Regions from separate parts of the Sinorhizobium sp. NG07B genome, predicted to be linked through region 1. Evidence: riboswitches for the same ligand, from Rfam matches in the RefSeq annotation. Region 1 holds a riboswitch; the other holds the start of a gene.
The links. A riboswitch is a leader RNA that binds a small molecule or an ion and turns the genes downstream of it on or off. The one in region 1 is predicted to bind cobalamin.

Region 1 (4,456 bases):
GCGTCCCAAGGCGGCGATGCGGCCGCCGCTCATCAGCGCGATCCGGTCGCAGAACGTGGCGGCATGGTTGAGATCGTGCAGTGCCGCGACCGCCGTCAGCTGCTGCTGGCGCACCAGGTGCAGGAGACCGATCTGATGGCCGACGTCGAGATGGTTGGTCGGCTCGTCGAGGAGGAGGATTTGCGGCTGCTGTGCCAGCGCCCGGGCGATGTGCAGGCGCTGCCGCTCGCCGCCCGACAGCGTGTGCCACATCCGCGCGGCGAGCTGCGCCATGCCGACATGGTGGATTGCCTCGTCGACGATGGCCTCATCCAGGGCCGACCACGGGCTGAACGGCCCGAGATGCGGCGTGCGGCCGAGTTCCACCGCCTGGCGCGCCGAGATGCGCTCGCCCGTTTCCGCCTGCTGCTCGACCAGCGCGATGCGCTTGGCGATCTCCTTCCGGCTCAGGCTGTCGACGCTCTCTCCGTCGAGCAGAACCCGGCCGATTCGCGGCCGCCTGAGGCCGGCCAGTAGCGCCATCAGGCTGGTCTTGCCGGAACCGTTCGGACCGACGATGCCGAGAAACTCGCCCGCGACGACGTCGAGCGAGACGTCCTCGAGGATCGAGGCGCCGCCGGCCGACCATGAGACGTTGCAAGCCGAAAGCGTCATCGAACCGTCCTGCGCTGGCTGAGAATGGCGGCGAAGGCGGGCGCGCCGACCAGCGCGGTGACGACGCCGATCGGCAGCACCTGCCCGGGAATGATGATGCGCGATACGATGTCGGCGGCGATCATGAACACCGCTCCCACCAAGGCGGAGACCGGCAGTAGCAGCCCGTGCCGGACGCCGACGATCATACGGGCGATATGGGGGATGACGAGGCCGACGAAGCCGATCGACCCGACCATGCTGACCATGGTCGCCGTCATCATCGCCGATACGCCGATCAGCACGGCATAGACCCGGCGAACCGGGATGCCGAGCGAGGCGGCGGATTCGGAGCCGAAGGTGAATGCGTCGAGGGCGCGTGCGTGCCAGAGACAGACAATGAGGCCGACCAGGGCAACAGGCACTGCGAGCCAGACATCCGGCCAGCGGACGCCGGAGAGATTGCCGAGCAGCCAGAACATGATTGCCCGCGCCTGTTCCGCATTCGCCGCCTTGGTGACGATCAAGGAAGTGAGCGCGTTGAAGAGCTGCGAGCCGGCGACGCCGGCCAGAACGATCGCGCCATGACCCCTGCCCGCCCGCACCGCCAGCAGGCTGACGAGCCCGAAGGCAAGTAGCGCCCCGCCGAAGGCGCCGACCGGCAGCGTCAACAGCCCGGCGCCGATGCCGAGGACGGCGACGCCGACAGCGCCGGTCGATGCGCCCGCGGAGATGCCGAGGATATAGGGGTCGGCCAGCGGATTGCGCAGCAGCGACTGCAGCACGACGCCGGAAAGCGCCAGCGCCGCACCGCAGCTGGCAGCAGCGATGGCGCGGCTCACCCGGTAGTTCCAGATGATGCCCTCGTCGAGCGCATCGACGCCGTAGCCGGCATCCCACAGGCGGTTGGCGACCGTCTTGGCCACCACGCTCATGGGTATGGCCGTCTCGCCGATCGCCGCACCCAGCCAGAGCGCGACGAACAGCACGACGAGCGCCAGCAGGCTGGCGCTCGTCCGGGACAGGGATGGTGCGCTGCCGATCACTTGTTCAGGCCGGATTTCTCGACGGCATCGGCAAGCACCTCGATGCCCTCGATGGTCCGGATCGTCGGGTTCATCGCCTGGGCGTCCATCTCGACCACATGGCCGTCCTTCACCGCAGGCATCAGGCTCGTGACCGGATCGGACTCGAGGAACTTGTGCTTGACGGCGACGTCGTCGGCGGGGAAACGACGGCGCTCCATCTTGCCCGCGACGATCAGCGTCGGGCCGGACTTGGCGATGGTTTCCCACCCCACCGTCGGCCATTCCTCTTCGCTGTCGATGACATTCCTGATGCCGAGCGAGCGCATGATGTAACCCGGCGCGCCGTTCTTGCCGGCGACATAGGGATCGATGTCGAGCTCGGCGCTCGAGAACCAGAACACTGCGGAAAGCTTGCCGTCCGCCGAAGCGATCTTCTTCTTCGCCGCTTCCTCACGCGTCTTCAGTTCGGCAACCAGCGTCTCGCCGCGCTCCTGGACGTTGAAGATCTGCGCGAGTTCGGTGATTTCCTGATAGATCAGGTCCATCGTGAACACCGAATGGCGAACGCCGTCGCCGCCGCCGGTATTGTCCTTGCCGACGCAATCGGCCGGCGACGTATAGACCGGTATTCCGAGCTCCTCGAACTGCTCCGGCTTGGCGACGATGCCCTCCGGGCCGACATGCCACTGGAACTGAGCGGTCACGAGATCCGGCTTCTTGGCGACGACGCTTTCGAAGCTCGGATCGTTGTCGGCGAGCCGTTCGACCTTGGCATTCACCTCCTCGTAGCCCTTGATGGCCGGCCCGATCCAAACGGCGGTGCCGACCATCCGATCCTGGAGGCCGAGCAGGTAAAGGATTTCGGTGCTGCTCTGGCCGATCGAGACGGCCCGTTCGGGCGCCTTCTGAAAGGTGACCTGACGGCCGCAATTGGTGAGCATCAGCGGATAGCTGGTTTCGGCGGCTTTCGCCTCCATGCCGATAGCCATAAGACCGGCGGCTGCGCACAGGATGCCGTGTTTCGATTTCGCAAACAGGATTTTCATAAGTCTATTTCCCGGATTCGATGAAACGGCCGAAAGGATGCGGCCGGTCGCGGCGCGAACGGACGGAGTCAGCCCGCCTGCCGACAGTTCGGCGGCGTCGCGGAACGGGAAAGACCAGAGGCAAGGCGCGGGTCGGCGCAAGGAGAGGTCATGCTGTGTCCTGTTCCGGGCATCCCCGCCCGTGATTGGAGTGAACGCATGACGGCAGGTCTCCTGGCTTGCGGATATCTGCCGTCCACCTGCCTTCCCGCGACAATTTCGCAGTGGCATGACGCTTCTCGCGTCACGAGGATGGGCGGCAATCCGCTTACAGTTGCGGGGGCAGCCACGGTCTTGGTCCCTGTTGGGTCGTCCGCACCGTGTTCCCTATTAATCCCCTTCGCTTCATCGTAGGGGAACCGTCGCTGGCTTCCTTAAGTCGTTGATCTTGACTGGTCAAGGCCAGTGCTGCCTACCAACATTTCGGCGATGCCTCCACACAGTGCGGACCCCGATGCCAAGGCCGCCGCTCCCTGGGCCGCCACAATCAGGTATAATCCCGAGCGATTTCAGGTCGGGAGGAAGGACGATGTCGATCGACGCGGAACTGCAAAAAGTCGAGGCCGGATACGCGATCGAATACCTGCAGGAGCATCCGGAAGCAGGCCTCTGCTGCGAGGACCGGCGCTGCTGGATTACGCCGAACGCTAACGAGACCGATCGGCAGGCGCTGCTTCTCGATGCGGCCGAGGCCGAGCGGCTCAAGGACGACCCTCGCCTGCGGCTCGTCTCGGGTATAGCCCATGCGGGCCGGTCTCTCTGGGTGGTTCGCATGATGACCTGACGATCCGCAGAAGACGATCAATCGCCTTGCGCGGGCCCCTGCGCAATGCCGTTGACGATCAGGCGGATGCAGCTGCGCATGAAGCCCGGCCTGTCCGGTCAGCCCGGCCATTCCGGTCAGCCCGGCCATTCGGGTCCCTGGCCGGTCTCAAGCGCCGCGGCGCCGAAGATCAGGTCCATGAGGATGCGCGCGGTGGGCAGCGGCTCGCCGATGTCGAGCAGTCCCCTCGCCCGGCCCTCTTCCAGCCATCGGGCAAACTCCTGCTGGCTGCGGTTCGCCTGCCGACAACAGCCGGCCGATCCCGAAAGACGCAGGAATGTAGGGATTTGTTAATGAATTGACAAAAATACAACCTTTCAATGATTTATGGCACCACAACGCGGGTTTCCTAATTCCGGCCACGCAGGGCTAGAGCCAAATCATGCGCAAACCGATGTGAGCGGCGGTCAGGGTGTGATAGTTCTGCGCTGCCGAGCCCGCCGACCGCCGCGGCAGAGATTGAAGCCAATTTGCTCGAGAGCCTCGCATGCCAGACATGACCTCGACACTGAGAATCCTTGAACCGCATCACGGCGTCTTTGCCTACTACGACGGCCGCATCGAGGGGCGGAGACTTCATGGCGCGGAGCCGAATTGGCTCGATGACGGTGCCTACTGCTTGGGGGTCGCCTCCTATGCGGTCTTTAATGCAGGCGAGGCGATCGTCTACGACACGCATATCTCGCTTGCCCATGCGCAAGCCATCAGGCGCCATCTCGAGGGGCTCGGCGCAAGGACCATCCGGGTCGTCCTCAGCCATTGGCACAATGACCATGTCGCCGGCAATGCGGTCTTTGCCGATTGCGAAATCATCGCGCTGAAGCTGACCGCCCATCTGCTTCATGCCAATCGCGATCAACTCGCCACACGCGTCCCGCCCATCAGCC
Region 2 (4,456 bases), on a different contig from region 1:
CGGGGTTCCGATCTGCGAAGACATTTGGGGAGAGCTCGGCGTCTGCGAGACGCTCGAGGAAAGCGGCGCCGAAATCCTGCTTTCTCCGAACGGTTCGCCCTACTACCGCGGTAAAGTTGATGTCCGTCACCAGATCGTGCTGAAGCAGGTGATAGAGACCGGCTTGCCGATGATCTATGCCAATCAGCTCGGCGGGCAGGACGAACTGGTCTTCGACGGCGCGAGCTTCGGCTTCAATGCCGATCGCTCGCTCGCCTTCCAGATGAGCCAGTTCGAGGAGGCGCTCGCGATCTCCGAATGGACGAGGGGTGACGACGGCTGGGTCTCACACAACGGACTCCGGTCTCGCCTGCCGGAATGCGAGGAGGCGGACTATCGCGCCTGCATGTTGGGGCTGCGCGACTACGTCAACAAGAACGGCTTCAAGAACGTCGTCCTCGGCCTGTCGGGCGGCATCGACTCGGCGATCTGCGCGACGCTCGCCGTGGACGCGCTCGGCGAGGAGCGGGTTCGCACGATCATGCTGCCCTATCGCTATACGTCGCGGGAATCGCTGAAGGACGCCGAGGCCTGTGCCAAGGCGCTCGGCTGCCATTATGACGTCGTTGCGATCGAGGAGCCCGTCGAAGGCTTTCTCAATGCTCTCGCCGACACGTTCGAGGGGACCGAATCCGGGATCACCGAGGAGAACCTGCAGAGCCGCACGCGCGGCACGATCCTGATGGCGATCTCCAACAAGTTCGGCTCGATGGTGGTGACCACCGGCAACAAATCGGAAATGTCGGTCGGCTACGCGACGCTCTACGGCGACATGAACGGCGGCTTTAACCCGATCAAGGACCTTTACAAGATGCAGGTCTATGCACTGTCGCGCTGGCGCAATGGCGCTGTGCCGCCCGGAGCACTCGGCCCCTCCGGCGAGGTCATCCCGCTGAACATCATCGACAAGGCGCCATCGGCCGAACTGCGGCCCAACCAGACCGACCAGGACTCGCTGCCGCCCTATCCGGTCCTCGACGACATTCTCGAGTGCCTGGTGGAGAAGGAACTGAGTACCGAGGAAATCGTCGCCCGCGGGCATGACGAGGCCACGGTGCATCGGATCGAACACCTGCTCTACATCGCCGAATACAAGCGGCGGCAGTCGGCTCCCGGGGTCAAGATCACCAAGAAGAATTTCGGCCGGGACCGGCGCTATCCGATCACCAACCGTTTCCGCGACCGAGGGTAGATCATGCGCAGTTCGGTGGAGATTTTCGATATTGCCACCGGCGAGACGCAAGTCGTCTGGCAGACGGAGCGGCTGGTCGAGGCGCCGAACTGGTCGCCGGACGGCAAATCCCTGATCATCAACGGCGACGGCAGGCTCTATCGGCTTGCCTTTGACGGTTCCGAGCCCGTGGAAATCGACACGGGCTTTGCCGGGCAATGCAACAACGATCACGGCATTTCGCCGGACGGGAAAACGCTGGCGATCAGCGACAAGACCGAATTCGGCAAGTCGGCGATCTATCTGCTGCCGGCCGAGGGCGGCACGCCGCGACTGGTGACGCGCAACCTGCCGTCCTATTGGCACGGCTGGTCCCCGGATGGGAAAACCTTGACCTATTGCGGGATCCGCGACCAGATCTTCGACATCTACACGATTTCGGTCGATGGCGGAGAGGAGCGGCGCCTGACGCATGGCGAGGGCCGCAACGACGGCCCGGACTGGTCGCCGGACGGTGCGTGGATCTATTTCAATTCGAGCCGCACCGGCCGCATGCAGATCTGGCGGGTGAGGCCGGACGGCAGCGATGTCCAGCGCATCACCGACAGCCCTTATGGTGACTGGTTCCCGCACCCGTCGCCGGACGGCAGGCATCTGCTGGTGCTGTCCTATGACGGCGAGGTCTTCGACCATCCGCGTGATCTCGATGTGCGGCTTCGGCTGATGGATCCGGAAGGCAGCAATGCGCGTGTCCTCTTCGAACTCTTCGGCGGGCAGGGGACGATGAACGTTCCGAACTGGTCGCCCAACGGCGATGCCTTCGCCTTCGTGCGTTATCGGCCGGCTTGAGCAGGGCGCGGCGCCCCCGCCTTGCGTTTCGCCGGCGGCTGTGCCCATATGCGGCCGTCAGGTGCCCGCTTGCTGCGGGAGAATCGGGAAGCCGGTAGAATTCCGGCACGTGCCCAACGCTGTGACGGTGACGTCTGCGCCAAAAGAGTTCTGAGTATTTTCAGAGCTTTGCCACTGGTTCCTGATGCGATCTGGGAAGGTGGCGCAGCCGAGTGATCCGAAGTCAGAAGACCGGCCTGGCGAGATAGACCGGCCCCGCGCGGACGGCGGGAGGTTGCGCATTGTTGGGGATCGAACGATGCTGCCTGACCCGAACGGCTGCCTTGCGGCGGCCGGTGCCTTTTCGCCGGACGAGCGCGCCGCCGTCTATCGTGCCATCGAGACGCGCCGCGACGTGCGCGACGAGTTCCTGCCCGAACCGCTGCCCGAACCGCTTATCGCCCGCCTGCTCGAAGCGGCGCATCGTGCCCCGTCCGTCGGCTTCATGCAGCCGTGGAACTTCGTGCTCGTACGGCGAATCGAGACGCGGGAGAGGGTCTGGCAGGCTTTCCAGCGCGCCAATGAGGAGGCAGCCGGAATGTTTTCGGGCGAGGCGCAGGCGAAATACCGGTCACTCAAGCTCGAGGGCATACGCAAGGCGCCGCTCGGCATTTGCGTGACCTGCGACCGGACCCGCGGCGGCGCCGTCGTGCTCGGCCGCACGCACAATTCGCAAATGGACGTGTATTCGACGGTTTGCGCGGTGCAGAATCTTTGGCTCGCGGCGCGGTCCGAAGGCGTCGGCGTCGGTTGGGTCAGCATTTTCCACGAGAACGAGGTCAAAGATATCCTCGGAATTCCGGAGCACATCGAAATCGTCGCCTGGCTGTGCCTTGGCTATGTCGATCGCCTCTACCAGCAGCCGGAATTGGCGGTGAAGGGCTGGCGGCAACGCTTGCCGCTCGAGGACCTCGTTTTCGACGAAGGATGGGGCGTCCGCGACAGCCTCGTAACGACCGCCCAAAGGGAAGGTGTCACTCGTTCTGCAGCGGCTGGTAACGCGATCCCCGAGGGTTCTTGAGATCGATCGCGCTCTCTTCCTGTGGCAGGAAGGCAGGACCGACAACGCGGACCTTGCTGCTCTTCGGATCATAGGGGCGCTCTTCCACGGGCTTTGCCCCCGCTGGTCCGAAGGCTGGTGCAGACGGCCCCTCGATCGTCACGACGGAAGGGCTGACCACCGAAAGCTTGGTTCCCGAGGTGGTGCTTTTGTTCTGATCCGTCGTGATCTTCGGAATCTGGCAGCCGCAGATGCCGGGAGAACCGACGTCGCGCACACGATAGGCGAAGGCGTTGGGGAGTTCCCTGTACGGCCTTCCCGTGGACGCCGAAACCATCTGCTCGCTCTCCTCGGTGGCGAGGACGTGATAATAGAGTTCCGTATCGGCGCCGGGGCATCGTGCCCGGCAAAGCTCGGCGTCGCGTCCGAAGTCGGCCGGCGTGGCGTTCGACGAAATCGGGAAAAATGCTCCGTCGCAGGTCCGCACGCACATGGTCCTGAAGCCGCCTGCCGCGCCGTTCTCCATGAATGTGAAATCGTCGGTCGGACCATCGAACAGCAACGGATAGTCCTCGCCGTCCGGCGGGAAGCTTTCGAGGATGTTGCGATGAGCGCGCGCCTCTTCGGTGCCGAATTCATCCGGAACCGTCTCGTCCCAGTTCGGAGCGGCGTCCCCCGAGCAGTCGTTCAATTCCATGGCGGCGAGGATCCGCCGGCGCATGTCCTCATTGCCCTTCGAAATCAGGTGCCGGCGTTGGGCCTTGAGCGTGTGGAGATTGTCCTCCATGCGCGCAATCGCATCGTCAAGCTCGGCACAGGCAGCCGCATTTTCGCTTTCGATGTAGACGACGGACTCGTCGCTGCATTCCATGCGCCGCCTTTCGTTCCTGGCGCGGCGAAGTTCGATGTTCTGTCGCGAAACCGCGCCGGTGAAATCGCGCAGATTGGCGTTTGTCGTCAACGCCGCCGGCAGCTCTGCGAGGCGGGCGCTGAGGCGCGCGCAGACGTCGGTGGCCGATGCCTGCCCAGGCATAGCCAAGGCGAGGGGCAGCAGAGCGGCCGCAAGGCGCATCATCCTCAAGGACGCAGTGGATCGGGACACTGACACTCGTCTTTCCTGCATTTCGCTCCGCTGATCGCGGGACAGGGGCGCCTGTAGTCACATCATACGACGTTAGGGTGAGGGCGCAACGACAAGACGGCGTTTGCGTTAATACGTGTTCCGAGACAGGAAGGGCCGGGCCGCCTGAACGGCCCGGCCATGATTAGGCCGCCCTTGCAGTTTCGAGCGACATGGGCCGTTCGAGCACCGTCCCTTCGATGAGGGCAACGGCCTTCATCTGTCGAAGCAGGCTTCT

Region 2: linked by a shared signal. The riboswitch ahead of bluB (5,6-dimethylbenzimidazole synthase) and the one ahead of CO664_RS30875 (ABC transporter substrate-binding protein) in region 1 are both predicted to bind cobalamin.

What each region holds. Positions count from the first base shown of each region.
Region 1 covers NZ_NWTD01000013.1:5,704-10,159, reverse strand. The annotation lists gene CO664_RS26105 (ABC transporter ATP-binding protein) at 1-654, opposite strand, end outside; gene CO664_RS26100 (iron ABC transporter permease) at 651-1,679, opposite strand; partial or broken gene CO664_RS30875 (ABC transporter substrate-binding protein) at 1,676-2,626, opposite strand; cobalamin riboswitch at 2,893-3,125, opposite strand; gene CO664_RS26090 (hypothetical protein) at 3,276-3,530, shown strand; gene CO664_RS26085 (MBL fold metallo-hydrolase) at 4,057-4,456, shown strand, end outside.
Region 2 covers NZ_NWTD01000001.1:1,483,060-1,487,515, forward strand. The annotation lists gene CO664_RS07145 (NAD+ synthase) at 1-1,231, shown strand, start outside; gene CO664_RS07150 (TolB family protein) at 1,235-2,059, shown strand; cobalamin riboswitch at 2,102-2,314, shown strand; gene bluB (5,6-dimethylbenzimidazole synthase) at 2,358-3,119, shown strand; gene CO664_RS07160 (DUF2865 domain-containing protein) at 3,073-4,173, opposite strand; gene CO664_RS07165 (acyl-homoserine-lactone synthase) at 4,364-4,456, opposite strand, start outside.